DNA from 3 places in the Blautia sp. HCN-1074 genome. Region 2 is predicted to be linked to each of the others. Evidence: riboswitches for the same ligand, from Rfam matches in the RefSeq annotation. Region 2 holds a riboswitch; each other region holds the start of a gene.
What was found. Region 2 has a riboswitch for cobalamin ahead of WKT11_RS09680 (sirohydrochlorin cobaltochelatase). Riboswitches for the same ligand answer to the same signal wherever they lie in the genome.
Positions count from the first base shown of each region.

Region 1: linked by a shared signal. The riboswitch ahead of WKT11_RS18760 (ABC transporter substrate-binding protein) and the one ahead of WKT11_RS09680 (sirohydrochlorin cobaltochelatase) in region 2 are both predicted to bind cobalamin.
Region 3: linked by a shared signal. The riboswitch ahead of WKT11_RS15330 (cysteine-rich small domain-containing protein) and the one ahead of WKT11_RS09680 (sirohydrochlorin cobaltochelatase) in region 2 are both predicted to bind cobalamin.

Region 1 is NZ_JBBKBP010000035.1:18,376-29,394, forward strand. Features, by position in the region: gene WKT11_RS18740 (oligopeptide/dipeptide ABC transporter ATP-binding protein) at 1-528, opposite strand, end outside; gene WKT11_RS18745 (ABC transporter ATP-binding protein) at 521-1,303, opposite strand; gene nikC (nickel transporter permease) at 1,315-2,142, opposite strand; gene nikB (nickel ABC transporter permease) at 2,147-3,094, opposite strand; gene WKT11_RS18760 (ABC transporter substrate-binding protein) at 3,150-4,712, opposite strand; cobalamin riboswitch at 4,909-5,108, opposite strand; gene WKT11_RS18765 (hypothetical protein) at 5,184-6,392, opposite strand; cobalamin riboswitch at 6,532-6,714, opposite strand; gene WKT11_RS18770 (M28 family peptidase) at 7,240-9,285, shown strand; gene WKT11_RS18775 (GNAT family N-acetyltransferase) at 9,427-10,068, shown strand; gene WKT11_RS18780 (BlaI/MecI/CopY family transcriptional regulator) at 10,422-10,796, shown strand; gene WKT11_RS18785 (galactose ABC transporter substrate-binding protein) at 10,861-11,019, opposite strand, start outside.
Region 2 is NZ_JBBKBP010000009.1:38,864-49,882, reverse strand. Features, by position in the region: gene WKT11_RS09685 (hypothetical protein) at 1-931, opposite strand, end outside; gene WKT11_RS09680 (sirohydrochlorin cobaltochelatase) at 1,386-2,768, opposite strand; cobalamin riboswitch at 2,968-3,144, opposite strand; partial or broken gene hisI (phosphoribosyl-AMP cyclohydrolase) at 3,271-3,594, opposite strand; gene hisB (imidazoleglycerol-phosphate dehydratase HisB) at 3,898-4,488, opposite strand; gene hisD (histidinol dehydrogenase) at 4,577-5,878, opposite strand; gene hisG (ATP phosphoribosyltransferase) at 5,881-6,528, opposite strand; gene hisZ (ATP phosphoribosyltransferase regulatory subunit) at 6,532-7,650, opposite strand; gene WKT11_RS09650 (Holliday junction resolvase RecU) at 7,906-8,439, opposite strand; gene lepB (signal peptidase I) at 8,463-9,023, opposite strand; gene WKT11_RS09640 (RluA family pseudouridine synthase) at 8,947-9,972, opposite strand; gene WKT11_RS09635 (hypothetical protein) at 10,006-10,680, opposite strand; gene WKT11_RS09630 (YgiQ family radical SAM protein) at 10,677-11,019, opposite strand, start outside.
Region 3 is NZ_JBBKBP010000021.1:27,133-38,151, forward strand. Features, by position in the region: gene WKT11_RS15310 (C40 family peptidase) at 109-1,536, shown strand; gene WKT11_RS15315 (BMC domain-containing protein) at 1,945-2,310, shown strand; gene WKT11_RS15320 (BMC domain-containing protein) at 2,322-2,750, shown strand; gene WKT11_RS15325 (EutP/PduV family microcompartment system protein) at 2,793-3,299, shown strand; cobalamin riboswitch at 3,439-3,632, shown strand; gene WKT11_RS15330 (cysteine-rich small domain-containing protein) at 3,967-4,290, shown strand; gene WKT11_RS15335 (C1 family peptidase) at 4,917-7,214, shown strand; gene WKT11_RS15340 (hypothetical protein) at 7,237-8,283, shown strand; gene WKT11_RS15345 (hypothetical protein) at 8,586-8,969, shown strand; gene WKT11_RS15350 (hypothetical protein) at 9,068-9,253, shown strand; gene WKT11_RS15355 (phosphatase) at 9,424-10,152, opposite strand; gene WKT11_RS15360 (glycyl radical protein) at 10,554-11,019, shown strand, end outside.

The DNA of each region.
Region 1 (11,019 bases), on a different contig from region 2:
CAGAACAACGATTTCCGGTTCCAGTGCCAGTGCTCTCGCGATTGCAACACGCTGACGCTGTCCACCACTCATATTGTGAGGATAACGATCCGCAAAATCTCCCGGTAATTCTACCATCTCAAGAAGTTTTCTGCAGACAGCATCCTTCTCAGATTTCTTAATCTTTTTGAAATTCATCAAAGGTTCGCACACAATATCACGAATGTTCATTTTCGGATTAAAAGATAAGGTCGGGTCCTGAAATACCATCTGAATGTTCTGACGGTTATTTCTCAGTTCTTCTCCCTTTAATTTCGTGATATCTGTACCGCGGTACAGAATCTCACCCTCTGAAGGTGTATCAAGAGAAACCAGAAATCTCATAAATGTACTCTTACCACATCCGGATTCTCCTACCAGACCCAGTGTTTCACCTTTATACATTTTCAGATTAATATCATTGTTCGCCAGCAGAGTACGTCCATGTGATGCCGCAAATCTTCTGGTTACATGTTTCGCTTCCAGTATTACTTCTCTTTTTTCAGACATATCGTTCACCTCCCCGGGATGGAACTGCCTCCAGAAGTTTTCTGGTATATTCATTCTTTGATTCTTTCAGAATATACTCTCTTGTTCCCTGGTCTTCCATTTTTCCGTTCTTCATTACAACAATATAATCTGACATGTAGGCAGCTACACCCAGATTATGGGTTACTACAATAATGCCTGTATGATAATCATCTCTGAGCTTCATCATCTGACGCACGATCTGTGCCTGCGTTGTTACATCCAGTGCAGAAGTCGGTTCATCTGCAAGAAGAAGCTTCGGCTGATAAGTCATTCCCATCGCAATACCAACTCGCTGTCTCATACCACCGGATAACTGGAAAGGATAAGATTCCATAATATTATCCGGAGACGGAAGTCTCATTCGCTCCAGCATTGCGATTCCCTTACTCCATGCCTCTTTTTTGGAAATTTTCTCATGAGTAAGAATATATTCTGTGAATACTTTTCCGACTTTACGTGTCGGATTCATCATTGCACCACTGTCCTGAAAAATCATGGAAATATCAGAACCACGAAGTTTTCTCCACTGTTCCGGTGTATAGGATAAGAGGTCTTCTCCTTCAAATGTAATACTTCCTTCTGTGACCTTACCGCCACCTGCAAGAAGTCCCAGAACAGCACGGATAACAGTGGTTTTTCCACTTCCGGATTCTCCTACCAGAGAAACGATCTGTCCCTCTTTCATATCCAGATTAAAATTCTGAACAGTTGGAACATTTTTGTAGGAGATTGTCACATTATCTAATTTCAGCATGTTTATTCCTCCTACTCATTTCTTGGATCGAGGATATCACGGATGGAATCCCCAAGCATATTAAATACAACAACTACTACAAAAATAGCAAGACCCGGGAAGATCATCAGCCACGGAGCGGACTGCATACACGCTCTTCCTTCATTCAGCATATAACCCCATTCCGGTGCCGGCGGCTTCGCGCCAAATCCCAGGAAGGACATTGCTGCCAGTTCCAGCATCATGGAACCTATATCTGTCGCAGCAGTAATGATCAGTGTAGGAAGTGCATTTGGAAGCATATATCGAAACAGCATATACGGTGTTTTGGAACCGGTAACGATCGCTGCTGATACATAATCCCTGTCACGGATCTTCATAACCAGGCTTCGTGCCAGACGCGCATATTTGGTCCAGCTTACTACTACAATAGCGATGATCGCATTTTTGATACTTGCGCCCATAATACCTGCAACAGCAAGAGCAAGTACCAGTCCTGGGAAAGCAAGCATCATATCTGCAATTCGCATAATAACAGCATCAATGACACCTCCGAAATATCCTGCAAGGACTCCGGTAACAGTTCCCACCAGAAAGATCAGGGCAACAACACCAAAGGTTGCTGACAGAGATGCACGTGCTCCATAAATAACTCTTGAAAAAATATCCCTGCCCATTTTGTCGGTTCCAAAAATATGTTCCTTGCATGGCGGAAGCAGTGCATCTACCAGAGAACCTTTTAACGGGTCAACCCCTCTGGTTACCACCGGTGCAAATACTGCTGTCAGAATAATACAGACTGCAAGAATAGAAAACACGACAAAAGTTTTATTTGCTAAAAATCTGTTTTTCTTTTTCATGATTCTACTCCTTTAAACGCATACGTGGATCAATATAAACATAAGATGCATCAACGATCAGGTTAATGACCATATAAATCAGGGCAAGCCATAATACATATCCCTGGATCAGATTGTAATCACTGGATGTGATTGCTGAAACTGCAAGGTTTCCAAGACCCGGATAAGAGAAGATTACTTCTACAACACTGGTTCCTCCAAGAAGTGATCCTATGGAAAGACCAAACATTGTGATCAGCGGAAGCAATGAATTTGGAAATACATTGCCCCAGATAATCTTTGATTTCTTTACTCCTCTTGCCTGTGCACCGATCACATAATCCTGACTCAGTTCATCCAGCACCGCTGTTCTTACCTGTCTGGTATATTTGGAAGACATTGCAATCGCAAGTGTCAAAGCCGGAAGAAACAGACTCTTAAAGTCTCCCGCAGAACTGATAACCGGAAATGCATTGATATAAACACAGAATGCCAGCATTAACAGAAGTCCAACCCAGAAGTTAGGCATCGCACATCCGAGGAATGTAATTCCCCGGACGAGATAATCGATCCATTTATCTTTATATATGGCAGACAACATACCTAAAGGTACAGAAATAACCAGCATAAGGATCATGGCCATTAATGTAAGTTTCAAAGTCGGCCATAATCTGGCTGCAAGAAGTTCTGTAACTGGTTTATTTAAGCTGTATGATTTGCCAAAGTCACCTTTCAGACAGTTCTTAAGCCATCTGGTATACTGCACCAGAAACGGATCATTCAGACCAAGTTCCTCGCGTGTCTCCTGAACCATTTCTTCAGTAGGCATTACACCGGTTGCCGTGTACATGTTTCGTACAGGGTCACCTGGTGACATAAAGGTCAGTGCAAATGTAATAAAGCTGATACCGATCAATACGATCACAATCTGTAATAAACGCTTGATTATTTGCTTTTTACTCAAAAAAGACACCTCTTTTTATTTCTGTTTGTAACTATTCAGTAACTTCACAATTCGCAGACTTTTCTTATTCTGCAGGAGTAATTTCTGTTGACAGCCAGTAGTAATCTGCTGTATGGATATGTGCAGAACCAACTTTCTTACTGTAGATCATAGATGAGTTGTAGTATCCATCAATCAGAACCGCTGCATCATCTACCAGGATCTGCTGCATCTGGAAGATCAGATCTTTTCTCTTTTCCGGATCCATTTCACCTTTTAATTCTTCATATAACTTATCATAGTCCGGGTTGGAGTATGCGCAGTAGCTGGTATCAGTTGCCCAGTTAGCCATATATGCCAGAGGATCTCCGGTACCAACAGTGATCCAGTTATTGTTATTAAAGTCATAATCCAGTGCTGCAAGTTTACTCCACTGATCATCTGAGCTTCCGTATTCAGGAACAACACCGATGCCGATTTCTGCAAGATACTGTGCGTGAGCATCTGCAAAGTCATTCAGAAGACGGTTTTCATAAGAAATATATCTAAGGTTGATATTCTGGCCATCCAGTTCACGGATTCCATCTCCATCTGTGTCAACGATTCCTGCATCATCCAGAATCTGTTTTGCTTTTTCCGGATCATAGGTATATGGATTCTCAAGTTTGTCGTAATCATAGTTCAGAGTAGATGGCAGTACGGAAAATCCTGGTGTATAAAGTCCACCGATTGTTCTGGAATTACAGATTGTATCATAGTCAATTGCCATCAGGATTGCCTGACGAAGTGTTTTGTTTCCAAGAACACCATCAAAGTTCATCCATGCAAATCCGCAGCGTACACCGGATGCAATATCAACAGTAAAGTCATCACTGTCCTGGAAATCCTGAATATCTGCTACATTTGTGATATTCTCAACCAAGTCTACCTGACCACTCTGGAGAGCCATTGTTTTTGCGGAGTTATCTCCCATGAACAGCAGATTGATCTTATCGTATGGAACATCTTCACGATAATACTCATTTGCAGCTAATGTATAACCAACACCTACACCATTGAATTCTTCAATCTTGTATGGACCTGTTCCAATAATTCCATTATCGTAGTTTTCAATATGTTCTACATCTGTGATTCCCATAGTTGGGTGGCAGAGCTGTCCTACAAGGTTTGCATATGGTTTGCTTGTTTTGATGTTAATAGTATTTGCATCATCATCTACAGTAACTTCTGCTTCAAATTCCAGATATTTCTCCGGTTTGGCAGATCCGGAAGGTCCTACCTCTTTCATGTGATCAAAATACTCTTTTACCTTTGTCGGAGTTAAATCACATCCGTCAGAGAATTTAATTCCGTCTTTCAGCTTGATCGTCCATTCTGTATGCTCGTCATTTACTTCATAACTCTCAGCAAGCCACGGGATAACTTCCATATTGTCATCGAATTTAAATAATGCTTCAGCAATACCATATCTCATAGCATTCCATCCACTGTTTTCATCATTTGCACTGTTTACACATCCATCTGTGTACATCTGACATCCGAAGTTTAAAACCTTCTCATCACCCTTCGCCTGTACAGTAACTCCCATTAATAATGCAACTGTTGTTGCCGCTGCTAACACAAGTAATTCTCTTTTTGTTTTTTTCATCCTTTACTTCCTTTCTTTTTTTGTTTCTTCGTTGTTTTTCTTCCTTCTCATACTGTCCATTCCTGTGATTTTGAACGAAAAAAAAGACAGATGCTCCCACATCCGTCACGAAATCTTACCATTAAAGAATCAAACATATATATGCAACACATGAAGTTGTAACTCTTAATCAGGATTTCTCGTCGTCCGCAAGAATCTCTTTTACCAGAAATAAGCAGGTCTCCTGACTTAAGCTTACCCATTTTCAGCACCTTCCCAGAAAAATATCTTCCAGTGGCATTCAGCTGAAAACCAACTATCACAGTGACGGGATCGTACCGGATTTACACCGGTTTCTCTTTTAATCAGACCAGCAGGACGCTTCTGCTGGTCTGAACTTATCTCTAAAATCATTAAATGACCGTATGAATACTCATCTATCATAACATACCATCATGTATACGTCAATTATTTTAGACTCTTATTTTCTATCTATTTTTCCGTAAATTTCCGGAATTTCTCAAAATTTGTTTCCGGTGTATAGGATTTCAGAACTTCCATCATGTCCTCTACACTATATGTATTATCATACATTCCAATAGATAACGCATACTGCTTATTAAACTCATCTACTGAATCCGCTGTCCAGAATGACTGCTGCAGCCGGAAAGCACTTCCATCTTCACGGTAATCTTCTGCAAAGCCTTCCAGAGCATTTTTCATGGCAACAAATGATGGTGCAACGATAGCACCGTATTTTCCTACAAGATAGTCGATTCTTTCCTTGCCGTTATATCCCTTTTTATTAAACATTTCGTATGTATCTTCTGTAAAACAGTCAATGGAACCCAACAATACATCTGTACTGTTCTCTTCTTCATAAGCATCAATTATCTTGATAAAATCACTTGCGCTCACTACACTCAGAATAACATTATACTCTCCTGTATTCAGCGAATCAGCCAGCTTTTCATCCAGGTGATCTTTTGGATACCCCGGAACCAGAGTAATCTTAATGTCACTGCCTGTTTCAATTTCTTCAGTATCCTGCGTATTCACCAGTTCTTCTACAGACTTCTCATATGACAGGCCATATGCTTCCTGAAGCTTATTCAGAATACCAATCGTTCTCAGACGATGCATCTCATTACCGATAGCAGATCCTCCACATGCTATTATGTAATGATTCTGGTTATTCTGATCCTCTGAAACAAAATACTCCGCCATATTGGCAGCCGCATCCATTTCTGTTTCAACAGATGTTCCTATTGTTCCCAGAAAATAAGGATTATCCTTTACTTTCTCATACATTTCATCACTGATCGTTCCTGAGCCACGTACATAATACATACCATATTCTTCACATACCGGAAGAACTTCTTCAAGATCTGAGGAAAGGAAAGAAATAATTCCCTTTACATTTCTTTCATGAAGCTCGTTGATAAAGCTGATTTCTTCTTCTGCTGTACTTATACTGGAAGAATATAAAAACTCGACATCAAAAGCCATGCCGACATAATTTTCAAAATAATTTCTAAATGCTCTTACTTCTGCATCATTCAGATTATATACGGACACTCCTATTGTCATTTTTCCGTCCTGATTTGTTGTATCACTCTGAGTGTCAGCTGCCATAACTGAAATACTGGTGCAGGTAAGCAGCATAATCATTGTCAATATAAAACTTATTATCTTTTTCATTCCTTTTTTACCTTTCTGTCGTATTTGTATAAAAATTCAAGTTTTCTTTTCTCACATCCTTTCCTGAAATAAAAAAGATCCTTTTCTTAAAATGTATTTTAGGTATAAAAATAAAGCCTTTCTTATACACCGTAAGAAATAACCTTTTTTAATGCAAGCAGGTCTCCTGACTTAAGTTCATCGCATTTTATCGTCTTCCCGCCTCTTAAGCAGTGACATATATGATAAAAAGCTCCCTTTTACAGTGGCGGGACCGTACCGGACTTGCACCGGTTTCCCTTTTAATTCCATATTACTGGAAACATGCATTATTTTTATAATATGATATCAGGGGCTAAAAGTCAAAAACTATTTTTACTCCGCGCTAAGGCTTTTCCCCAACTTCATTATATTTTTATTATATAATTCCATTTGGTTAACGTCAATAATTTACATCTAATATTTATATGTTTTTTTATTCACTTTTACTATGGTCTTGAATATTCAGATTCCAGTATCTATTCCATAATAAGGGTCTCTTTGCAGCACTACCTTCTCTTGTGGCATTTCTTTGTTTATGCTAAAATATTTTTACTACTATAAATGAGCAAATATCTAAAAGTGCACAAAATTCATAGCTGGTTGTGCACATTACGCGAACATTCAACTGCTTTATACTTTTTGCTATCCGCATACCGTGGATTCAATTGTACAGTTTTTCAAATTTGCTCATTTATAGTTTACTATATAATAAAAACTTACAGTATATCATTTTACAAAATCAGGAAAGAGGCGAAATAAATTGAACATTGAAGATTCCTGTATTTCCTGCATTGACACAGACTGGTCCTACCAGCTTGCCAGACGCATGGAAAAAGAGAAAACAAACCCTGTTCTGGGCTATCGTACTGCAGGTTCCGCTGCAGAAACAGCTACAGGAGATATGTTATACAGGGAAATGAAAGCTATCGGACTTACCGATGTAACCAGAGATACATTCTCACTGGACGGATGGGAATTCGAGAAGGCAGTCCTGAAATTTACAGATGATGACGGGCAGGAACACACCTTTCAGATGGGCGGATATCAGACAAATTTCGAGACAGACGGATTTGAAGATTATGAACTCGTTTATCTGGGAAAAGGAACTGCCGCAGATTATGAAGGCATAAACGTAAAAGGAAAGCTGGTTATGGTTGAGATCAACCAACGCGACGAATGGTGGATCAGCTTCCCTGTTTATCAGGCTTATCTGCGCGGCGCTGCTGCCCTGATCGCAGTTCAGGCAAACGGCTACGGAGAAATCGCAGAAACTGCGCTGAATGCACAGGATATCGCAGGTCCTGATTTCGCACCTGCATTCTCCCTGTCTCAGGCAGATGCACGTATCCTGAAGCGTGCCCTCCGGAATAAAATTTCCGCCTGCGAAGACAATACCGCTGATTCAGAAGATATCCGTAACACTCCAGAACAGGATGCTGCTTTATTACGCAGATCCTCATTAAAAGTATCACTGGATGCCCGTTCCAGAGTGATCCCGGACACAACAGCAGGCAATATCACAGGTAAAATACAGGGGACTGAGACAGACTCTATGATCCTGCTGTCCGCACACTATGATTCCTATTTCGATGGATTCCAGGACGATAATGCAGCAGTCGCCATGATGCTCGGCATTGCCCGTGCACTGGTAAAGGGCGGCTATAAACCTGCCCACACTCTCGTCTTCTGTGCAATGGCTGCCGAGGAATGGGGAATCATTGATTCCAAATACGACTGGTCAACAGGAGCCTACAATCAGGTATTCCGCGTACATCCTGACTGGCAGGGTAAAGTGATTGCAGACCTGAACTTTGAACTTCCTGCACACGCACACAATACGCAGGATGCCATCCGCTGTACCTATGAATATGCAGATTTCATCAGACAGTTTACAGACAGCCTGACTGTCCCGAAGGAAGCATATCCTGACGGGATTACAGTTCTCTCTCCCATCGAGACATGGTCTGATGATTTCTCCATGGCAATCGCAGGTATCCCATCCACAGTCAATGACTTCAGCGCCGGGCCATTCATGCAGAATTATTATCATTCCCAATATGATAATCAGGATGTTTACCAGGAAGCTGTCTATCAGTTTCATCATGAATGCTATCTGAAGCTGATCATGACCATTGACAGACTTGTCCTGCCACCGATGAATTTCAGTAATACCATGAACGCGGTCGCAGACAGTATTCACGAAAATGCCCTTTCATTTGCAGATTCTGAACAGGAAACTCTGCTTCAGAACTTACGGACAGCCACCGAATCTGCCAGAAATATTTACAAAAAAATATGCCAGATCAACGAAGAATATGCTGCACTTTCAGATTCCGTATTCCGCAGAAATTTTCGTTCCAAATGGGAACCTGTCGGGCTGAAACTGCTGAAGATTTTCCGCAAAGCTCAGGACTATCTGGTGCGTCTCAACTGGCAGGACGAAGTAATTTTCCCACAGGAAGCCGCTTCCAGAAATATCCGGCAGCTGGAAAAAGCCTGCCAGGTTTTATCTGAAGGAAATATCACAGATGCGCTGAAAGCACTCTATCGTGTAGACAACAACATGTACGCATTCCTTTTTGATGAAGAAGTATATTACCATTTCACCGAATACATTCTTCACCAGCCCAAAGATCGCCTGATGTGGGGTGCCGGACGTATCATGCATCATGAAAATCTTTACGGAATCGTACAGAAATTAAAACAGCGCCTGGAAGAAGAGAATCCGGAACTAGACGGAGAGATTCGCCGTCTGGAAGCTGCTCTGCGCAGACAAAAAGCTTATTACAAAGATGATATCCGCTACCTGAATAGCTCTGTCAGCAAACTGTCAGCCATGTTTAATGACGTTTTTAACTCGCCAATTCTATAACGAATGAGTTTTCAAACACACTCTATAGCAATTCCAGAAAATAATGCAACTAAAATTTCATTTTCTGATGGGCTAGATTAATTGCACTATCTTATAGATTACTATAATCCATTGAAAAAAATAAGGAGATTCATACATACTATGGAAAGCGATAATTTATATCGAGTACAAGAAGAAGATTTACCACGATTACAGAAACTCTTAACCGTCTGCTTCGCACAGGATCCTCTGTATCACACCCTGATTCCGGATGATGCAACCAGAGAACGCCTCCTGCCGGAACTCTTTTCCTGCGACCTTACAGAATTCTACCAAACCTGTGAAATCTACTCTGACAGCAGTGAATTAAACAGTATCCTGGTCGTTTCAGATGAAAGTGAACCTTACAACGTTCTGCAATATTGTCTCACCGAAGCCAAGGCGCTGCTTACCACTGACGGATGGCTGATCAAAGAAGATCCCAGCCTGAAGACTTTCTGGAATTTTATCCAGGGCAAAGACTACCTGAATTCCAGCTGGACAGACCAGCTCCACCAGACAGACCGCCTTCATGTAATCTATCTTGCAGTAGATCCCGGACACCAGCACCACGGACTTGCCGACCTTCTCATGGAAGAAGTAATCGACTACGCGCAGAAGCACAAAATGTTAATCTCCCTGGAAACCCATAATCCGGAAAATGTCCCTATTTATGAGCATTTCGGATTTAAAACATATGGAATTGTAGAAAAACATCACTTCGGTCTAAAACAATACTGCATGATTCGCGAAGCTACTGTATAAGCGTTCCTGAAAGCAGATTCCGAAATCCGATAAATTAACCTATTTTCTGCTTAAAATTTTGTCTATTTCTACACCTAGTAATATTTATATTTTTATATTAAAATGATACGTAGATGTTAGGGATTGTATGTTTTTGCCCTCATCACACACCTGTACCATGTGTACCCTGACAGTGTTACTACTCACGAAATAAATCGTATTATTTCATCATACTTTTTATCGGCAATATCCCATACCCCCATTACCGGTAAATAGGTGAATAGCGACTCTGCCATCAACTGGTATCAGAGTGGAGCACCGTTTTTATATTCCATGGGTACACATCTATAATACTAATAAGGAGGACTTAATTAATGGTACGCAATGCAATGAGCGCAACAGAATTTTATATTTTACAGTATTTATGGACCAGAGAAACACCTGCAACCTTCGCTGAGATTATGGTTCATTTTAATGAGGTTGAAAAGAAAGCATGGAAGAAACAGACTGTAAATACATTCCTTTCACGTCTGTCACAGAAGGGCTTTTTAAATATAGACAAAAGTGGAAAACGTGCGATTTATATTCCCTCTGTCTCCTCAAAAAAGTTTTATGAAAACTACGCAAAAGAAATCGTTGACGACTCCTACGAAGGATCCCTTAAAAATTTCATATGCGCATTCACAAAAGGCCATAAATTAACCGGTGCAGAAAAAGAAGATTTATTAGCTTACATCCAGACACTTTAATTAAATCAGATATTTTTTCTGTATCATATGCATGATATTGATTTCAGGAAAATTTAAGGGGCTGTCAATCGACAGCCCCTTGTTTATTTTCATAATCTTCAATATTATCCTGTGTAACTTTATGATAAGGTGTACGCACATATTTTCCGTCTATCAGAGGAATATTCTCCTTTGTTCCGTTTGTAGCGATTGCAAAAGCCAGATTTAGCATCTCCTGTGCCTG
Region 2 (11,019 bases):
CTTTGTTGACTGGTTCGTATTTCTCGCCGTCTACCAGCATATAGTCATAATTCGGGCTGCTCCATACGATTGTTGCTGTAGCTTTATCGCCTTCAACCTTGATTGCTGCCGGAGAATCAATAGTTGCTCTGCCTGAACCACCTGTGAGAGTTACTTCCATAGTATAGTCGCCATCCTCAAGGTTCAGATCCGCCAATGTTTTGCCTTTACTTTCCTCATCCTTAGTATCTTTATCTGTATCCTCTGCTTTAGCATCCTCTGTTTTTGTATCTTCTGTCTGTGCATCTTCAGATTTGGAATCTGCATCTTTATCTTCTGCGTTTGCATCTGTGGAAGCGGAATCATCTTTTACCGGATTTTTAACACTTACTTTGTGGTCATACCATTTTCCTTTTGTTCCGACTAAGGCTACATCAAATTCCTCGTCAAGTGCCGGTACCGGAATATCAAATCCGTATACTTCTTCGCTCATTCCATCGCTGTATGTAACAGTATCGGTTGTCGGCTCGAGGAGTTCTGCTCCATCTTTCTGGGCATCTTCTGCTTTGCCCGCAAAAAGATTTACGATTTTTTTAGATGCAAGGCTTACGTGGATTGTCATTTTGCCATCTTTTACGGTAAGGACTCCCTTTCCATCGTTTGCTTCGTTTACATGGAACATTCCGTTGTCTGTGTCAAATTCTGCTGTGTATGTACCATCTTCTAATGTGTCGCCTTTTGCTGCGTCTGCATCCTTGCCGTCTTCTGCTTTTGCATCTGTATTCTTTGCATCAGATTCTTCCGAATCAGCTTTATCTGTGCTTTCTTCCTTATCGGCGCTCTCTTCTGTCGCTGTGTCGGTGTCTGTCTCTGCCAGAATCGGGCTTGTTCCAAGAAGTGTTGCGGAAATAGTAAGTGCTGACATTAATAATGTAAATGAATGTTTTTTCATGATTTTTCTCTCCTTGTTTTATATATTCATAATCCGCAGATTTACTACGTAAATCGCTACTCTCTCATGTTTGGCAGGTCCCAAGTTCAAAAGTCTTATCGTGCAAACACGAGCGACTTTCTGACCTTTTGACCCTGATATCATATTATCCAAAACATAAAAAGTTACTGTTCACTCCGTTCCCAGCAACACGCTTCGCGATGCACAGAATTTATGCTAATCGCATAAATTCGCGCGGTATGTCTCGGGTTTTCTGTGACCTTCGCTCACAAAAAACACCTCGCGGGATATTACCAGTGAACAGTAACCATAAAAATACATGCCAGATATATTATATGGTAAAAAATATCATTCTCTCTTATCATATAATATATCTGCCCGGGAACTTCTGCAAGTTCTCCGGGCAGTTTATTTGTTTGGACAATGTTATTTAAAGAAATAACTTTTTATTCTATTATTCAGCGTCAGCCTCTGCAGTATCATCTGTTGTTTCTTCTGTCTGTGCATCGTCAGCTGCTGCTTCATCTGTAGTATCATCTGTAGCTTCTGCATCAGCATCGTCTGTTGCAGCTTCATCAGATGTTCCAAGAGAATCAATTGCTGCTTTTGTATGCTCTACATAGAGATCTTCTACAGCTTCAATTCTTCCAAGACCTGCGATCTGGCAGTCTACACTGTCGAAATCACCAGATGCTTCGAACTGAGATTTCCAAGAATCTTCATCATCACCAGCCATATCGTTATTAGCGTGATCACCGGCAACAACCATCAGAGGACGAAGAATTACATTCTTAAATCCAGCTTCTTTTACTTTCTCGATAACTGCTTCGCAAGCTGTGTCTTCTGGCTCACCTTCTACAGTACCGATGAATGCATTTGTGAATCCAAGGTCATTCATCTGTGTCTGCATCTGATCATATGTTACGTTAGCTGTATGGGATGTTCCATGTCCCATGAATACGAATGCTGTACCAGCATCTGCTGCTGCCTGCATATCATCAAATCCAGCTTCTTTGCATGCTTCATCTGTGATTGCCTGTGCAACTGCTTTCTTATCGTCGTTGATTACTGTAGCGTCATCACCAACTTCACCAAGCATTGGCTCTGCGATTGCTACGGATTCGAATTTATCTTTATATCCGTCGATAGCTTCTACCATTTCATCATATTCAGCACCATGCATCAGATGTGTAGGCTGTACAACAAGATTCTTAACACCGTTGTCTACTGCACGGTCAAGTGCCTGCTGCATGTTATCGATTACTTCATTATCTCTTGCTTCTACATGGTTGATAATAATCTGTGCTGTGAATGCACGTCTTACTGACCAGTCCGGATATGCTTCTGCAAGAGCATCTTCGATTCCTTTGATATCCTCTGCACGGCTGTCGTTGAAAGATGTACCAAAGCTTACTACAAGGAGTTCGTTCTCACCGATTTCATCCTGGTTACGCGGATCATCTTTGGAAGCGTCACCTGTGTCACGGCCAAAGTATTCAGGGCTTGCTTCTTCACCTTCTACCAGCTCTTTCTGAGCATCTGTCAGTTTGTCCCATGCTTCTTTTGCTGCTTTGCAGTCTTCATCAGTTGTATCTGTTCTTTCCTGAACATAGATCTTATCGATCAGGGCAGCTACTTCATCTGCTGCTTTCTGATCATCATCAGATGCTTCTGTTGTGTCATCGGAAGCTTCTTCTGTATCAGCTGCGTCAGCGTCATCTGCTGTTGCATCATCTGCTGATTCTTCTGTTGCTGTGTCGTCAGATGCGAATGCTACTGCACCTGTTGCTGCTGTCATGGAGCAGGTCATAGATACTGCAAGTAATAAAGCTAACATAGATTTTCTTTTCATTTTGTTTTTCCTCTTTTATTTCTTGAATTTCCGGACAGACGTATGCAAAAAAGCAGCCACATATTCTGCGACTGCCACTTCCCCATAAATACACGGTTTTTTATGAATCAGATATATCTGATTCATTTATCATATAAAAGAGCTATGTATAGTTATGAGAATAGAGGTTCTGTATACCGCAGACCTTAAATTCCACGCCAAGGCAGTTCTCCTGACTTCGATCATCGCCGCTTTTCCCTTCCCGGCAACCCAGTGGTCTCTGAAAGGCAGCTCCCATACACAGTGACGGTATCGCTCCGGATTCTCACCGGATTCTCTTTTGCACATCATATATGATGTAACCTTTGCGCTATAACATTGCACATATTCAATTCGGATATTCTTTTTTTATCACATTTAATAAAAAATGTCAATACAATTTATATATATTTCCTATTAATGTTTTTACACTATATGAGAAACAACGTTGATTCTCTTACTTTACTGCCTCTGTCAATGTTTTGAAGAAGCAGGTTCTGTTTCCTGTATGGCAGGCTGCACCGATCTGCTCTACTTTTGCAAGGATGGTGTCGTTATCGCAATCTAATGTAAGAGACTTTACAAACTGAAGATGTCCGGAAGTGAGGCCTTTGGTCCAGAGTTCATTGCGGCTTCTGCTCCAGTAGGTCATTTTGCCGGTCTGAAGTGTGGTATTGAATGCTTCTTCATTCATGTATGCAAGCATCAGGACTTCGTTTGTCTGATAGTCCTGTGCGATTACAGGTACCATTCCGTCGCTGTTTAACTTGAAATCCGACCAGGCGATGCTGCTCTTTAAATTTGCTGTATTTTCCATCTTTATTACTCTCTCCTGATTAACTTTTATATAGTGGTTTATTTTATCTTTATCTCAAAAGATGTTCCACAGAACCCGCAGAAAATACTATTTTCCTGCTATTCCGGGAACATCTTTCATTATTCTGCAATTATCGTAACTGTTCAGTACCTTCACAGTTACGATTAAAAATCGCCTTCGGCGATGGGATTTTGACTTGTATGTCTCGGGATTTTGGCATGTTCATGCCAAAACACCTCGCGGGATAGTAGACTGCTGAATACTTACCAATTATCTACATTACGCAAGGCTTCCTTTGGTAGACAATACATCTGTGATTCTCGGGTCATAAGATGTTGCTACATCCAGTGCTTTGGCAAAGCTCTTGAACATGGCTTCTGCCATATGATGGTTGTTTCCACCAGTCAGAACCTTGATATGGAGGTTCATGCCACAGGAATAAGAAATAGCGTAGAAAAATTCTTTTACCATTTCTGTAGACATATCGCCAATCTTATCTGTAGTGAATTCTGCATCCCATGCAAAATACGGTCTTCCGGACAGGTCAATCGCACAGAGCACGAGGGATTCATCCATCGGAAGGATGCAGCTGCCGTAACGCTTGATTCCTTTTTTGTCGCCGATTGCTTCTTTTAATGCGGTTCCGAGAACAATTCCTGTGTCCTCGATCGTATGATGATCATCTACCTGAAGGTCACCATGAACTCTGACACTTAAGTCAAAAAGTCCATGACGGGTAAATCCATCCAGCATATGGTCAAAAAATCCCACTCCTGTTTCGATATCGGAATATCCGGTTCCGTCCAGATTAATCTTTAATTTAATCTCGGTTTCTTTTGTATTTCTCTCTACTGAGGCTTCTCTTGCCATAATTACGTCCTCGCTGTTTTTCTCTCTGTAATATGTAATGGATTGGATAGCTTCTCTTCTATTTATTTCTTAAAAAGATCTGACGCTATTATTTATCCTCATCCTCAAAACGAACTGCAATAGAGTTTGCATGTGCAGTAAGCTGTTCGGAGGTTGCAAACTGGATGATATCCTTGTGAATGTCACGCAACGCTGCTTTAGAATAATATACAATGCTTGACTTCTTAATGAAATCATCTACAGAAAGTGCAGAGAAGAATTTGGCTGTTCCGTTTGTTGGGAGTACATGGTTCGGACCTGCGAAGTAATCTCCCAGAGGTTCTGAACTGTATTCTCCGATAAAGATCGCACCTGCATTCTTTACTTTCATCATATCTTCAAACGGGTTGGCTGTCACGATTTCCATATGTTCCGGAGCAATTTCATTGGCTGCTTCGATTGCCTCGTCCATATCTTCCGCAATAAGGATATAGCCAAAGTTATCAAGAGACTTCTGGATAATCTCTTTTCTGGAAAGGACTTCTACGAAGCCCTTTACTTCTTCATCTACTTTGGCTGCAAATTCTTCGCTTGTAGTGATCAGGATCGCACAGGCAAGTTCATCATGTTCTGCCTGGGAAAGAAGGTCTGCTGCTACGAAGTGTGGATTTGCTGTCTCATCTGCCAGAACAAGAATCTCACTTGGACCTGCAATAGAGTCAATGCTTACATATCCGTATACTGCTTTCTTTGCAAGGGCTACGAAAATATTTCCAGGACCTACGATCTTATCTACTTTCGGGATGCTCTCTGTTCCAAATGCCAGTGCGCCGATTGCCTGAGCGCCTCCTACTTTGTAGATTTCATCTGCCCCTGCTTCTTTGGCAGCTACCAGTGTAGATGCACATACTTTGCCGTCTTTTCCAGGAGGTGTTGTCATAACAATGTGCGGTACTCCTGCTACTTTTGCAGGTACGATATTCATAAGTACGGATGATGGGTAAACTGCTTTTCCGCCAGGTACATAAACACCTACTCTGTTTAACGGAGTCACTTTCTGGCCGAGCATAGTTCCGTTTGTCTCACTTGTAAACCAGCTGTTCTGAATCTGTTTTTCATGATATTTGCGGATGTTGACAAGTGCTTTGCGGATAACGCCAAGAAGTGCAGGATCTATCTGCGCATATGCTTCTTCAATCTCTGCATCCGTGACACGGATTGTCTCTTTTGTTACATCTGCTTTGTCAAATTCCTTTGTGTAGGCAAAGAGCGCTGCATCTCCTTCATTTTTTACTTTATCAAGAATCTGAGCTACTGTGAATTCAAATTTCCCATAGTTGTTCGGGCTTCTTTTCAGCAGATTCTCAAGAATATCTTTTGTGGATTCTTTTGTTAATTTTACTGTACGCATCTTTACATTTCCTCCTGCAGAACTCTTCTTAAATCTTCAATGAGTTTGCGAATTCTTTCGTTCTCCATCTTCATGCTTACCTGGTTGACAACCATTCTGGCAGACAGCGGGCAAACCTCTTCTAATACTTTCAGACCATTTTCTTTCAATGTGCTTCCTGTCTCTACGATATCTACGATAACCTCTGACAGACCAACGATCGGTGCCAGCTCGATAGAACCATTTAATTTGATCAGATCTACGGTCTGATGCTTTCTGTTAAAGAAGTAGTCCTTTGCAATATTCGGATATTTGGTTGCTACACGGATGAGCTGGTTGTTCTCCAGAACCTCTCTGGCACTCTCCGGTCCGCAGACGCACATTTTACATTTTCCAAATCCGAGGTCCATAACCTCATATAACTTACGGCCTTCTTCAAGGATCGTATCTTTTCCGACGATTCCGATGTCTGCCGCGCCGTATTCTACATAGGTAGGAACATCCGGACCTTTTGCAAGGAAGAATTTCATTTTTAATTCTTCATTTGTAAAGATCAGTTTGCGGGAATCTTTATCTTTCATTTCTTCGCAGGTGATTCCTGCTTTCTCAAACATTTCCATTGTTTTGTTGGCAAGTCTGCCTTTGGTAAGGGCAACTGTCAGGTATCTCATGGCTTATCTGACCTCCTTTTTCAAACGTAATGCCACACATTTGCCTTCTGCGCGAAGTTTCTGTGCTTCTTTGATTGCCTGTGCACGATCCTGTGGCTCATATTCGATCACTTCCGGCTTCTCTTCTTTCTCAGAGAGCAGTTTCTGGCTGGAAAGTGCAAGAAGAAGGTTGTCTACTTCAATCGCAAATCCGATAGATGCCGCCGGTTTACCGAAGTGTTTCATCAGGCCATTGTAACGACCGCCCTTGATCATTGGCTCGCCGGTTCCATAGGTGTATGCCTGGAAAATGATTCCTGTGTAGTACTGATATTTGCTGAGCATTCCGAAGTCAAAAGAGATGTATTTCTCGTAGCCGTAGTTCTTCATGATCTCATAGATTTCTTCGAGTCTGGAAACCGCTTCGAGTGCGCATGCATTGTTTGTCAGGCTTCTGGCTTTCTTTAAGACTTCTTCGGAACCGAACATCTGTGGGATTTCGATGAAGGCTTTTACCATGCTGTCTTTAATTTTCTGCTCTGCTACGAATTCTTCTACTCCAAATGAGTTTTTCTGTGAGATCAGGGTGCGGAGGCGTTCTTCTGCTTCGGGGCCGAGTTCTGCTTCTTTTAAGAGGGATTTGAAGTAATCTACCTGTCCGACGCTGACCTGGAATTCTGTCAGTCCTGCTGCCAGGAGACATTCGACTGTCATGGCGAGAAGTTCTGCATCTGCGTCTGCGGATTCATCTCCGATTCGTTCTACGCCCATCTGTGTGGTTTCTTTGAGATGGCCTCGATAGCTGGAGTTGTTGATGAATGTGTTGCCGGTGTAGCATAAGCTTACTGGTTCTTTGTCCGGGGAGAAGTAGGTGGCGCAGGCTCTGGATACGGACGGGGTGAAATCTGGTCTGAGTACCAGAGTGTTGCCTTCGCGGTCGAAGAATTTGTAGAGTTCTTTGGATGGGATGGTTCCTACTTCGCGGCTGAATACTTCGAAGTATTCAAATGTCGGAGTTTCTATGTCTTCATAGCCGTACTGGTGGAAGACGCGATGGATTTTCTCCTGTACCTTTCTTTTTTGGCTGCATTCGCCGTTGTAGATGTCTCTTACACCTTCCGGGGTGTGAAAAATACGTTGCATGGTTGGTCCTCCTGTGGTTATGTTTTTTGTTTCTTATTATACTTTACCTCTTACTGCTTTAGTTTAGTAACGTGATACTAAGCTAATACGAAAACTAGATAGATTATATAGGGTTTTGGGAAAATTGTCAATCCCTGTGGAAGTTGTTTTTCTTTATTTTTATAAGGGACGCTCAGAAAGATATGATATCCCAGATGCCGAAACCGCACCTGAAAGCAAATATGTTTCTGCGCGTCCCTTTATGAGTAACATCCCCTACTCTCTTTCATTTAGGTCCATCTGAATCCCATCAAGATATGGAACTAAGAATCCACTTTTTTTGTTGAGATAGTATTGCGGACTGAGTTCTTCTCTGCGGAAGCTTTTGCGGCCGCCTTCTTGCATTCGAGTCCAGAAGATGAGGAGGTGGCGCAAGGGGAGGTAGTAGAATTGGTTCTCGTGGCTGTAGAATATGAGAAAGAATGCTATGCCGCCTTGTTTTTCAAATGCCTGCATGAATTCTACCTGGTGGGGATGGATGTTTGCGAGGGGGAAGGTGTCTGTGGCGCATTCTTTGGCGTCAAAGCATATGGGGATTCCCTGTACTGCTCCAATGTAGTCTACGGTGCTTCGCTGTTCGAAGTATGCCAGGGTGATATGACGGTTTTCTTTGTCCATTCGGACGGGGGTGATGGGTGTTGGGATTTTCTGAATGAGTGCAAGTTCTTTTTCTCTGTATTGTTCGTTGGTGCGGTTTACGAGGTCTTCCAGTGTGGAGCCTCGTAAGCCTCTGCTATTCCATGTTGCCAAATTGTTCTCCTTTAAGATTTTTCTTATTTAAGTAATTTCACCGACGGATAATACCGGATGACAGCTTTTCCTACGATTTCGTCAAAGGTTACAAAGTTGGTGGTTTTCCAGCAGCGGGAATCTTTAGAGTGGTTGCGGTTGTCTCCGAGCATGAAATAGCTGTTTTCAGGAACTTCGTATGGACCGAAGTTTCCTCTTGCTTTCTCAGGGATGAAGCTGTCGTCCAGTGGGATTTCGGAGTCGTTGATGTAAACTTTTCCGTCTGTGATCTGGACTTTTTCTCCGGGGAGTCCGATGAGGCGCTTGATGAAGAGTTTTTTTTCATCGTCCGGATATTTGAAGATGATGATGTCAAATCGCTCAGGGTCTTTTATTTTTTTTGATATTTCATGCCCGAAGAGATCTATATTGATACCATATGCCAGTCGGAAGCCGAAGAGACGATCTCCGGTCATAACTGTTTTTTCCATTGATTCAGAAGGAATTTTGGCGTTGATAAGTACTACGTTATTTATGAGTGTTACGATCAGCACCACTATGATGATCATTTTTGCGTAATCCCATACTTCTTTCCAGATTCTCATGATATGCCTCCTGCAGGTGTTCTTCATTGATGATTTTGAAAAAAAGCTCCGGCACCGGTGCCACGAAGGCTTGGTCTGTCTCCGGAATTACTAATCTGTATGCATGGAGAAGCTGGTGTTTTACTCCATGACGGGTGTATTGTTTGTTGAATTCATTGTCACCGTATTTGGTGTCTCCCAGGAGCGGATGACCAGTTCCGGCCAGGTGGGCTCGGATCTGATGTGTTCGGCCTGTGATCAGTTCTACTTCCAGGAGTGTCATTTTTCCATTACTGCCAAGCGGGCGGTATGCGGTTTCGATTGGCAGGGAATCAGGAAATTCTTGTTTGCTTACGGTTACTTTGTTGGTTTTTTTGTCTTTGTGCAGGTAGCCTTTGATATGGGCAGGTTTGTCCAGTTTGCCTTTTACCAGACAGAGATAGTATTTATGGAGCGTTCTGTCATGAAAGATTCCGGATAGGAACTGCAATCCGGCGAGACTTTTGCCAGCACAGACCATGCCGCTGGTGTTTCGGTCGAGACGATTGCACACGGATGGTTTGAAAGTTTTTAGCTGTTCTTCTGTGAGTTCGCCTTTTTTCAGGAGATAACCGATCAGGTATTCTACCAGTGATGATTCGCCGTCGTCTGCTGGCTGAGAGAGCATTCCTGCTGGTTTGTTGATAATAATGATATCGGCATCTTCATAAATGATGTCTAATTCACAGTAGTCTCTTGCTATCTGGGTGCTTCCGGCAAATTTGTCGAAGGTTTCATCACTCAGGAATAGTTTGATGGTGTCGCCTTTGAGGAGTTTTTCGTTTCCGGTGGCTTTTTTTCCATTCAGGGTGATGTTTTTCTTGCGGAGCATTTTGTAGAAGAAGCTTTTAGGGGCTTCTTTAAGAAGCTTGGCAAGGTACTTGTCAAAGCGCTGTCCGGCTTCGTTTTCTTCTATTATAAATTTTTTCATTATTTCTGATATATCTTTCTCAATATTTCATGGCTACAGACAAATAGCCAAGATCGTCTGTCGGATGAGTTCGTTTCTGGAAAGATCCGGGTATTTCTCATCCGGGGTAAATTTAATACCTTCTTCCAGACTTTCTTTGTGGTCATTCATGGAATCAAGGCGTTCCAGAAATGGGCGAAGGTCTGTGAAGATCTTTACTGTAGCTTTGTAGCCGTTTTTGCGGATGATTTTTTGGGAATTGGTTTCCATGAAAGAGGCATCGATCTTCGGGTCGCTGCTGTAGGCTGCTACGGTGTTTCCGCATACCGCTACTGCGTCGATATAGGCACTCTTTTCATAGAAGGTCATGTATAATTCATATGCCATATCAAGGCTGCCCTGATGTTCCTGGATTTTCTGATACAGTCCTGCATCCATTGGTCTGCATTTCAGGATCATGATCAGGCTTACCATGGATTTGCATGCCGGAAGACATCCGACTACTGCCACTACTGTCCAGACAGTCATTCTTGTTTTAAAGTAAATCCAGGATGTAAAGAAGATAAATAACGGTACTGCGAAAAGAATCGCTGTGATGATCAGGCGGCGTTTCTTTTCGCTTTTGAAGTATCCGAAATTTCCTTTGGAAATTTTCTTTGATTTTTTATTGTTTGATGTTTTAGACTTAGCTGAAGATTTTGTGTTGTTTGGCTTCTTCTCTGCTGTCACTTTCGTCCTCCTTTGGAGTTGCTTTTCTTATGTGTGTTTCTTATTGTATTTTTCTTCGCAGATATAGTGGCGTTTCTCTTGTTTCCTCTGAAGTCTGTTAAACCTCTTCTTGTATTTCTGCTGTCACTACGGCCATTATTCTTTTTGCCGCCATCATTTCCCTGATGCTCTCCATGACCTTCGCGTATCGGGCGGATCAGGCATTTCGTACCGTATCCTACCAGGTCCATTCTGCCGGTCATTTTAAGACCTTCGAGTACCAGTTCTCTGTTTGCAGGGTTCTTGTACTGCATCAAGGCTCGCTGGATGGCTTTCTCGTGAGGATTCTTCGGCACGTAT
Region 3 (11,019 bases), on a different contig from region 2:
AATAACCCTTGCGTTTCTAAATGTGATATGTTAATATGTATAAGAATTAACTTAGATATTACAAAAGGATTACGAGATAGAAAGAAAATGTTACGAGGGTGAGAATTCATGAAGAAAAGAATTATATGTCTTACATTAGCACTGCTTATGACAGCAACACAGGTAGTCAGTGTAAGCGCTTCAAGAGAGGATGAATTAAGAGAAGAGCAGGCGATTACAAGCCAGCAGCTTGATGCAACTTATTCCAGAATGGATGAGCTGGCATATGCGAAATCACAGCTTGAGAATGAGATTTCCGAACTGGATTCCAATCTTGTAAGTGTTATGGTTTCTATCGATACTCTTAAAGGAGATATCGATAATAAAGAAGTAGATATTATCAGAACAAAACAGGATCTGGCGAAAGCTCAGAAGGCAAGAGATAAACAGTATGAGAGTATGAAGAAACGTATCCAGTGCTTATATGAACAGGGCGGAGATACAGCATGGTTCCAGATGATGCTTAATTCAGATGATCTCAGCGAGCTTCTTACACGTGCTGAGAACACACAGCAGATGTATGAACAGGACAGAAAGAACCTTGATAAATATGTAAATACGATCAATGAAGTAAATAATCTTAAGACACAGTATGAATCTGATAAGGCAGAGCTGGAGGAGATGAAGGCTTCTTATGAAGAACAGTCTTATAATCTTCAGTGTCAGATTGATGCGAAGAAAGCTGAATCTGCAGATTATGAAAATGAAATTGCCTATGCACAGCAGCAGGCTACAGAATATGCAAACCTGTTAGCAGAACAGACAGCTGAAATCCAGAGACTGGAAGCTGAGAGAATTGCAGCAGAAGAAGAGGCAAGACGTCAGGCTGAGGAAGAAGCTGCAAGACAGGCCGCAGAGGAAGCAGCTGCTGCAGAAGCCGCTGAACAGGAGCAGGAATCTGAATCAGAAGATAATGTGGAATATGACGAAGACGGAAATGTAATAGAGAACTCAGATGATGAGAGTGAAGAGTCCGATTCAGAAGAAGATGTAGAGTACGACGAGAACGGGGATGTTGTTGACAGTGGTACATCTTCTGATGATGTAGAGTACGATGAGTATGGCAATGTAATTGATTCTGATAATACAGTATCAGCAGATGATTACGAGAGTGAACAGTCATCTGGCTCAGACAGTTCTTCTTCCTATTCCGGATCAGGATCTTCTGTTGTAGATTATGCTACACAGTTTGTTGGTAATCCATATGTATGGGGAGGCACAAGCCTTACAAATGGAGCTGACTGTTCAGGATTTGTTCAGAGTGTATATGCAAACTTTGGTGTAAGCCTTCCGAGAACTTCTTATGAACAGCAGAACGCAGGTACAGAAGTTTCTTATGCAGATGCACAGCCGGGAGATCTGATCTGCTACGGTGGACATGTTGCAATTTACATGGGTAATGGACGTATCGTTCATGCATCCAACTCCGTAGATGGTATCAAGATCAGTGATAATGCAGCATACAGAACAATTGTTTCTGTAAGAAGACTGGTGTAATGACAGAGCGTATATTGATCTGATAATACATCGGGGTAATTAAATAAGTATAAATAATTAAATACAAATAGGGGTGAAAGGGAGTACTGATAAAAGGGGTCAGTGCTCCCTTTCGTTTTCTGCGTAAGATTTTACCAATTATTAAATGGATTTTACCTTGACATAAAATTATTTGGATAGTACAGTTTAAGTAACTGTTAGATAAATTCAGCCAGATTTCAGATAAACTCAGATAAGCTGTGGGATGTCTGACTGGCATGGAAAATGGCTGATATAGCAAAGTGCAGCAAAATAAAATGAGAATATCTGATTGAAGGTTACTGCGCGTTTGATTGTGGGATAGGAGTGTGTGAACAGTAATGCCAGATATCTCAATAGATAGAAGAGAGTGAAAGCGAGGAAAGACAGATGGCAAATGACCATGTAGAACATATAAGAATTGTACAGGAAACGGTTGCAGGTAAGGAAATTACCTTTGCACATGTAATGGGTGGTCCTGCTCCGATCATATATCAGAAGCTGGGATTGAATCCGCAGGTAGATTACCGTTCTTCTGCGATTGGAATCATGAATATGACACCGCCAGAATCTGCTGTGATCGCATCAGATATTGCAGTCAAGAGTGGAAATGTTTATCTGGGATTTGCAGACCGTTTTACAGGTACGCTGATTATTACAGGAGAGATTTCTGATGTAATGTCAGCAATGACAGAGGTTGTGGATTATTTCAGAGATACATTAGGCTATGTAGTCTGTGACATTACCAAGAGATAGGAAGTGCTTTGATGGCAGGGATGACGACAAAAGAATTATTGGAGAAGCTTTATCATGAGGACTATGAGAAGCTGAAAGGAAAGAAACTTCGCATGACCAGAGTGAGAGTTCCTGGCAAGGAAGTATGTCTGGCACATGTGATCAATCCATCTCAGAGTTGTATCTATCAGAATCTGGGACTTCATATAGGAGTCCATGAAGGAGAGGACCATACAGGGGAGGCGATAGGAATGATTCGCTTTACACCCTGGGAAGCAGTAGTTGTAGCGGCTGATGTGGCAGTAAAAAGTGCGAATGTAGAGATTGGCTTTATGGATCGTTTCAGTGGTTCACTGATTCTTACCGGAGGGCTGACAGAGGTTCAGACGGCAGTAGAAGAAGTCGTGAGATTTTTTAAAGAGGTATTAAAGTTTAAAACCTGTGCGATTCACAGAAGCTAGCATAGCCTATATTGGGAGAGCTGAAAGGAAAGAATACAAAATATGAAGAAGATATTTTTGATGGGCAGAAGCGAGGCTGGGAAAACTTCGCTTACGCAGGCTTTGAAAGGAGAAAAACTTCATTACATAAAAACACAGTATACAAATACGAACGATGATACGATTGATTCTCCAGGTGAGTATGCGGAATCTAAACATTTCAGTGTCGGGCTTGCATGCTTTTCATTTGAGGCAGATGTGATCGCTATGGTGCAGTCGGCAGATGAGCCTTTCAGCCTTTTTGGATATGGAAGTAATTCGTTTATTCTCAGACCACTGATTGGGATTATAACAAAGATAGATTCTCCATATGCAAATGTACCGATGGTACGACAGTGGATGATTAATGCAGGATGTGAACGTATTTTTCTGGTAAATAATGTTACCGGAGAAGGAATCGATGAGCTGAAGGAATATCTGGAGGAAGACCTTCCGCAGATTAGTCTGGAAGAAGCGAAATACAGACAGAGCCTGGGTTTAAATGAATGGGAACCCTTGCCAGAGAATTAAATATTATTTACTTCATAAGTTGCCAGAGTAGGATGGAAGTAATTCGTCATTAGAATAAGGATAACCGAAGAAATATAAAATTATATTGATAAATAGTTGACATTCTCATTACAAAATGTTACTATACAGTCAGTATAATTCCATACAGAACATATTAAGTGCTGATACTGTTTAAGAAACAGTACAGAAAGAGGGAATCAGGTGAGAAACCTGAGCGATCCGGTCACTGTAACAGAGGAGCAAATCTCAGAATGTCCATTGTGCCATAGCATGAGAAGGAGAGAGGAGCGATGAGCCTGGAGCCAGGAAACCTGCTTGGTATGGCGAGGTTAAACTTCCGTGTAAAGTGTAACAACCAACTCCGTTGAATCCGCAGCTTCGGAGTGTTGTCTGCTTTTATTTGAAGGCAGACATTTTTTATGGAATGCGCCTGTTCTTTATGAATTATACATGATTAAATGGCAGGCGATACTACTTCGGATTTATTCGTTCCCTCCGCGCACTCATGAACGGATTTTTTTCTACCCCGGGGTAGCATCGCTCCCTCTTATAATTACGTAATTTAAGAAATGCTGTAATGAATTTTTGATACTTTGTTATGCGAAGAGTGATTGATGATTCATTAGAGTATTTTTTTATATTATGTATGAGAAAGAAGGAAAAAGAAATGGAGAAACCTTATTGGGAGGGAAAAGAGTATTCTTATTTCAGCCATAAAAAATGCGAGTATTTTCCATGCCATAAGAATGCAGATCCGGATGATTTTAATTGTCTGTTCTGTTATTGTCCACTATATGCGCTGGGAGATAAATGCGGAGGGAATTTTCGATATACAGAGAATGGGATAAAGGATTGCACAAATTGTATGCTTCCACATAAAAGAAAAAGTTATGGTTATATTACGGGAAAATATCAGGAACTGTCGACGCTGATGAAGAAAATAAGAGAAAATGAGCAGACAGAGACCAAAATACCTCGAGGAATAAAATAAATTTGTGTGAAAAGCGGGAATGTGTCAGATTAGCCCAGATAAACGGGAACGATTTTTATTGTAATATACAATTAAGTTTGTTAGAATAAATACAACAAAAGAGAAGATCTGAAATGAAATAATACAGTTGTTGGAACAACCGGCAGCTAATATCTTCTTAAATATCAAAAACTTGAACGGATTTTTGTGTAAATTATTTTACATACACTCATGCACCGTTCGCACACTTTTCACCTGAACAAAAGAGAATGCGGCACAGGCATTTGACATCTTTTCCTGCCGGTATTTTTTCTGACTGGCAGAACCGGACATTTCTATTTTCTATATGTTTCCTCCTTGAAGCAAGAGTTCCATTGCCGAGGAAAAATTTTTTGGAATTTTATGCATGATTTGTATAGAGGATAAGAGGAGGAGTTCTTTTACTGTTATTAACAGAAGAAAAATAGATTGTAAAGATACAAGGTTGGAAGATATATTTGCTACATAGAACCGCCGGAAAGCATGAAGTTGCTATCTGGCGGTTTTGGTGTAACAGGAAATTTTACAAAGCAGGATTCTATATTGAAAAATGAAATTAAAAATGATACAATGCTATTATCTTTAAACATGGAGGAATTATCAGACATATGAAAAAAAGAACTACTGCTATACGTGTGCTATCGGCTTTTTTGACATCTGCCATGATTTGCGGTTCGATACCTGTAAAAGGTCAGGAGATGTTTGGAACTGGTATATATCAGGAAACGGAAGCAGAGGATATAGAAGAATTTCAGGATTCTCAGACAAATGATTTTGAGACAAATACGGAATCAGATACGGAATCAGATACAGAAGTATTTTCGTCTGACGATACAGAACAGGATTTCCAGGATGGGGAGACGTTGCAGGAGAATACAGAGGGAATCCGATATATCAAAGGACGACCGTTAACAGAAGAGGAGAAAGAAGAGCAATTAGAACCGTTTAAAAATCTGACATTACTAGATCCGGGACCAGAGGTGGAAAGTGATCTGACATCTGTTTATGCTGCCTATGGAAGCAGGGCCGCAGCCTTTTCATCTTATTATGATTCCAGACAAAAGGGACTGGTTACTTCTGTAAAAGATCAGCATCCATTTGGAACGTGCTGGGCATTTGGAATGGCAGCAATCATGGAGTCCTCTTTGCTGGCACAGAACAAGGGGACGTATGACTTGTCAGAGGAGCATCTGTCATATTTCTTTTCCAACAGGCAGAATGATCCGTTAGGAAATACTGCCAATGATATAAATTCTGTATTGGGAAATTACCATAATATAGGTGGCAATGATTACCTGGCGGCAGTTTTTCTCAGCACATGGTCAGGTATGACTACAGAGACAGATGTGCCGTTTCCTACAGACTCCTCACATAAACAGGATCTGACTGAGGCAATATCCGAAGATAAAGCGTACCATGCGGCTGCATATCTGAAAAATGCATCGTTTTCTGAATATAGCGAGGAGCGCATGAAAGAAATGTTGATGAATGATCATGCAGTATCTATCATGCTGTATATGTCGGAAAATTATGTCAATGCAGATACAGCGGCGTATTGTTACCCTGTAAACAGAACTTCGGGAAAAATAATCAATCACATTGTAACAGTAGTGGGATGGGATGATAATTATTCCAAAAACAATTTCCTGTCCAGTTCTAATGTGACACAGGATGGTGCCTGGATTATAAAAAACAGCTGGGGAAATCAAAAAGGTGATGATGGATACTATTATCTTTCTTATCAGGATCCAAATATCAGCAACCTGGTAACGGCAGAGGCAGTGACGATTGCAGATCAGAAATATAAAAATAATTATTTTTATGATGGATCTTCAGCGATTTCTTCTATAAAAGTACAGCCGGGACAATCAGTGGCTGCTGTTTACGAGGCAAAGGCTGGTAATGGAAAAGAAGAGGCGTTGGGCGAAGTTAATGTAGTTACCATGAATGATAATGCTTCTTATAAGATTCAGATATACACAGATATCACAGATCCTTCTGATCCGGAAAGCGGTACAGCTGCATATGCGACACCTTATGAATTTGAACAGCCGATCGCCGGAGTGCAGACGATTACAGTGCCGGAAGTGGTTTTGAAACAGGGAAGCCGTTATTCGGTGGTGATTACAAATGCTGGAATCAGCTATATCAGCTTCGGAGTGGAAGCAAATGCCAGCTATAGGACTTCGGGAGGCAGTAACTGGTTTTCTTCCACGGCAGGGATAGAGAATAATCAGACATTTCATAAAAGCGCAGCGGCTACAGCGAAATGGTCAGATGGAAAGACTAAAAACTGGTCGGCAAGAATTAAGGCACATACAAGAACGTTAAGTCAATCCTGGGTACCGGATACACCGGTATTTCAGGTGAAGGCATATAATTCAGGATATAATCTTGTCTCATGGAAAGAAGTTCCTCAGGCGTCAGGATATTATGTTTACAGAAAACCTGCAACAGGTGGCTCATGGTCAAGAATTGCAACAGTTAAGAATTCAGTACTTCAATATAAAGACAGTAAGGTTACGGCGAATGCATCGTATCGATATACTGTACGGGCATACTATCAGGCAAATGGGAAAAATTATTTAAGTAAGTATACAACAGGCCCTGTGATTAAGGCGGCACCGGCATTACAGAAGGTTTCTTCTGTGAAATCAGAAACGAACGGAATCCGCATTCGTTGGAGTACACAGAAGAAATGTGACGGATATTACATTTATAGAAAGAAAAAAGGTGGATCTTATCAACTGATCAGGAAAATTTCTGATAAAAATTTCTCATCATATCTGGACAAAAAAGCCCAAAAAGGTGTATCATACTACTATGCGGTAAAAGCATATGTAAAAGAACCTTATGGAAACACTTACAGCAAATATAAGAGCTCATCTGCTGTAAAAAGAAAATAATAAATGATGAAGGAAAATGATTATGAAGAGAAAGTTAGGGGCAATAATAGCGACAGCTTTATGTTTTATCCTGACAGCGGTATCTGTTTACGCTGATGATGGGAAAAGCCAGAATCCGGATTATGTGACAGATTATTACATGATCGTGCAGAGCGCGCAGGGTGGCGTGGATATTTATGATGAGGCAGCTCCACAGAGCGTGAAATTAAATGACAAACAGATTCCAAATGGCACAGCGATTCATGTGCTTGGTGAAAAAAGCGGGACAGATAATAATGAATGGGCGTATACCCAATACCATGGAATGAATGGATATGTTCCAATGGGAGATTTGAATCCGGCTACCAGAGATGAAGCAATAGATAAGGAATATAATACTTTTGGCGGTAAAGATGTTGATTTCGAAGTAAAAATTCAGGGAAATGGTGTAAACGTACCGGTTTATAACGGACCTGGAGAGAAATTTGATGAAGTTTCAGGTTCAAATGGTATTGCGGATGAGACAACCGTACATATTTCTCAGTATGTCCAGGGCGAAGATGGAACAAACTGGGGAAAAGCAGATACACAGGGTGTTGATCAGGGTTGGATTAATCTTGACCGCGATACAGACTACACAACTGAGAATGCTCCGGCAGCTGAGAATCTTCCGGATGCGACAGGTACATCAGGAAATGTTCCAGCGGCAGCTGATGAGGTTACACCGACGCCAACAGAGGCAGTAACCCCGACACCGGAAGCAACCCCGACACCGAAGGCAACGCCTACACCAGAAGCAACACCAACAGAAAAGGCAACCCCGACACCGGAGGCAACTCCGACGGAAGAAGCGACACCAACACCAGAGGCAACTCCGACAGAAGAAGCTACCCCGACACCGGAAACTGTAGAAACAGAGAAACCTGATTCAACAGATGAAAAGAAAGCCAGTGAAGAACAGACAGAGAAAACATCTGGAAAGAATGTGAAGTCAGATTCAGGAATGAAGAATCCTGTAATCTGGATCAGTGGTATTGGCATTATTCTGATTGTAATATTACTGATCTATTTCCTTAAGAAGAAAAAATAAATAAAAATTAATGAAATCAAAGAGCAGCTCACCGGATGGTGAAGCTGCTCTTTTTGGAAAAATGTGTGTGTATAATTGAGACATTCTGAGGAAACCTCGAATAGTCTTAATTAACAAAAAATGTTAACTTGTGTGTGCAAGTATAGTTTACAACTTTTTGCTGGATTAATCAAACTAAATTTTGAAGAAATTTTGGCTACGTTACTGAGAACGGAGTGAACAGTAATGTAACGCTTGCACAATACCGGAGGCGCACGTATAATAGGAGCAGGTGAAAATACAAGGGTGAGGTAGAAAAGACTATGAAAATAACGGAAGAACTGCTGGAGAAGATGAAAGTTGAAGATGAAAACTTTTCGGATGGACTGATTTTACCAGATGGCGATTACATAAGAATTCCAAAGGGCCATCTTCATGGCATGATGGCGCTGCTTCCATGGACGGAAGATGAAATATGGAAAATGATTCCTGAAAATGATTCTCCGTTATTCTGGCTGATTGAGAAAACGGGCTGTGTTCTGACTGATTATAATAATTCCATAGGAATGAAAATGACGGTTGCTCAGCAGAAAGTATTTGATGCAATGAGAAAACATGGGATACTTACAGATGACTATTACGATCTGACAAAACAAAGAGAGAAAGCCAGAAAAGAAAGAGAACAGAATACAAGAGTAGAAGCCTGAACAGTAGAAGATAACGGAAAAAACATTGGGGTATAAAATGAAAATAATGTGACGATCGATTAATTTTAAGAGATGGATCGTTATAAAGAAATAAATGTATGGAGGGTGTAATAAATGGAAAGACGCGCATTTGCAATGCAGGTAAAGGACGGCATGATGAACGAAAAGCTACAGTGGAATGGGAAACCAGGCAACTTGGAATCATGGACTGGATTACCAATGATGTAGACTGGATGACAGGAGAATGGCATCCGGCATGCAGAAGACTCGCATGGCATAACTGACAGAAAAATAGATAGCAAATATAAAAGCAAGTATAAAAGAGCAACACTTTGGAATTATGAAACTAATAATTCCGGAGGTTGCTCTTCTTGTTTTGCGTAGAAATAAGTTGATGGTATCTCCTTTTTAAATATGTACACCATCTACTTGTTTGTGGATGCGAGACTATTCTTTACGAAACAATGTATTCGCGAGTTTGAAGAAAAATTTTCAATTTAGGAATCTGATTATTGAGGATAAGCGCTTCCGGAAACATTGCCTGATGAACAAACCCGGCAGAATATGTAAAATCTCCGATGTGTTCTTTGCCATGGCTGTCACTGGACAAGATGATTGGAATATTATATTTCCGGCAGTAATACAGGATTCTGGCTGTGTTTAATCTGGTATCGCCCCGGTAACCGTAAGGAGCAAGAGAAGCTTCGTTTATTTCAAAAATTACATTTTCCTGTAAAGCTGTTTTTGCTAAAGTTTCATAATCTACCGGAAAATGTGTGTCATCGCAGTGACCGAGGATTTTTACAGCAGGATATTTCATTGCATTGATATAAGCCTGTGTATTCTGACTGACAGAGCCTGAACGGTAATTCTGACGGTGCATACTGATAATTGCATAATCCAGTTTATCAAGCAGCTCCTCTGACAGATCAATATGTCCTTCTACATCAAGGATATTTAATTCAACTCCATAAAGAATATCTATGCCAAATCTCTTCTTCGGGCAAAAAGGAAGACTGCGGAAATAAGAGGAAGTACCGGAAGCGAAAGTACCAGGACCATGATCGGAAATTCCAAGAAGTTTCAACCCTTTTTTGCTGGCTGTTTTTGCCATATCAGAAATCGTACAGTCAGTGCCATGACCGCTGGCAATGGAATGTGTGTGGATATCGGAAAGATACATTTTTTTTCTTCCTTTCGGTATAGATTTTTGCATTAATTGTGAAGCTAGCGTGGGCCATACTAGGATATACGGCGCGAATTTATGTGATTAGCATAAATTTTGTGTATTACGAGAAATATTACTGAACACGGAGTGAACAGCAACATATTTTATGCTATAAGTATGACAGATGAGAAATGGAAAGTCAATCAGAAAACAAAATAAAAACAACCAAAACAGGACAAAAAATAAATATAAAACAACATAAAAGGATGATAAAAATATGTTGATTTATGTTGACTCTGTAAATGCCATAAGGTATAATGGAACTATATGAAAACATGGGGGCTTATTGCTGATCAATGACAGCGATAGCACTGTTTACTTATGCGTAGACAGTTACTTCATGAGAAAGGAGCAACATGGAAAAATTTCAAACATCAGACATTCCCAAATCTCCCAGAATCCAGAAACTGGTAGATGCATTATATGCAAATATGCCAGTGATCGAGTCTGCCAGAGCGAAGCTGATCACGGAATCCTATAAGGAAACGGAAGGAGAACCTATTATTACCCGCAGAGCGAAAGCTTTTGCCCATATTCTTCGCAATATTCCTATTATTATCCGTGATGATGAACTGATCGTAGGAAGTAGTACGATCGCACCAAGAGGATGCCAGACATTCCCGGAATTCTCTTATGAATGGCTGGAGGCTGAACTGGATACTGTTGCAACAAGAACAGCAGATCCATTTGAAATCGCAGAGGAGACTAAGGCTGAACTGAGGGAGGCAGATAAGTACTGGAAGGGAAAAACAACCAGCGAGCTTGCTACTTCCTATATGGCACCGGAAGCGATCAGAGCGATCGAACACAATATTTTTACAC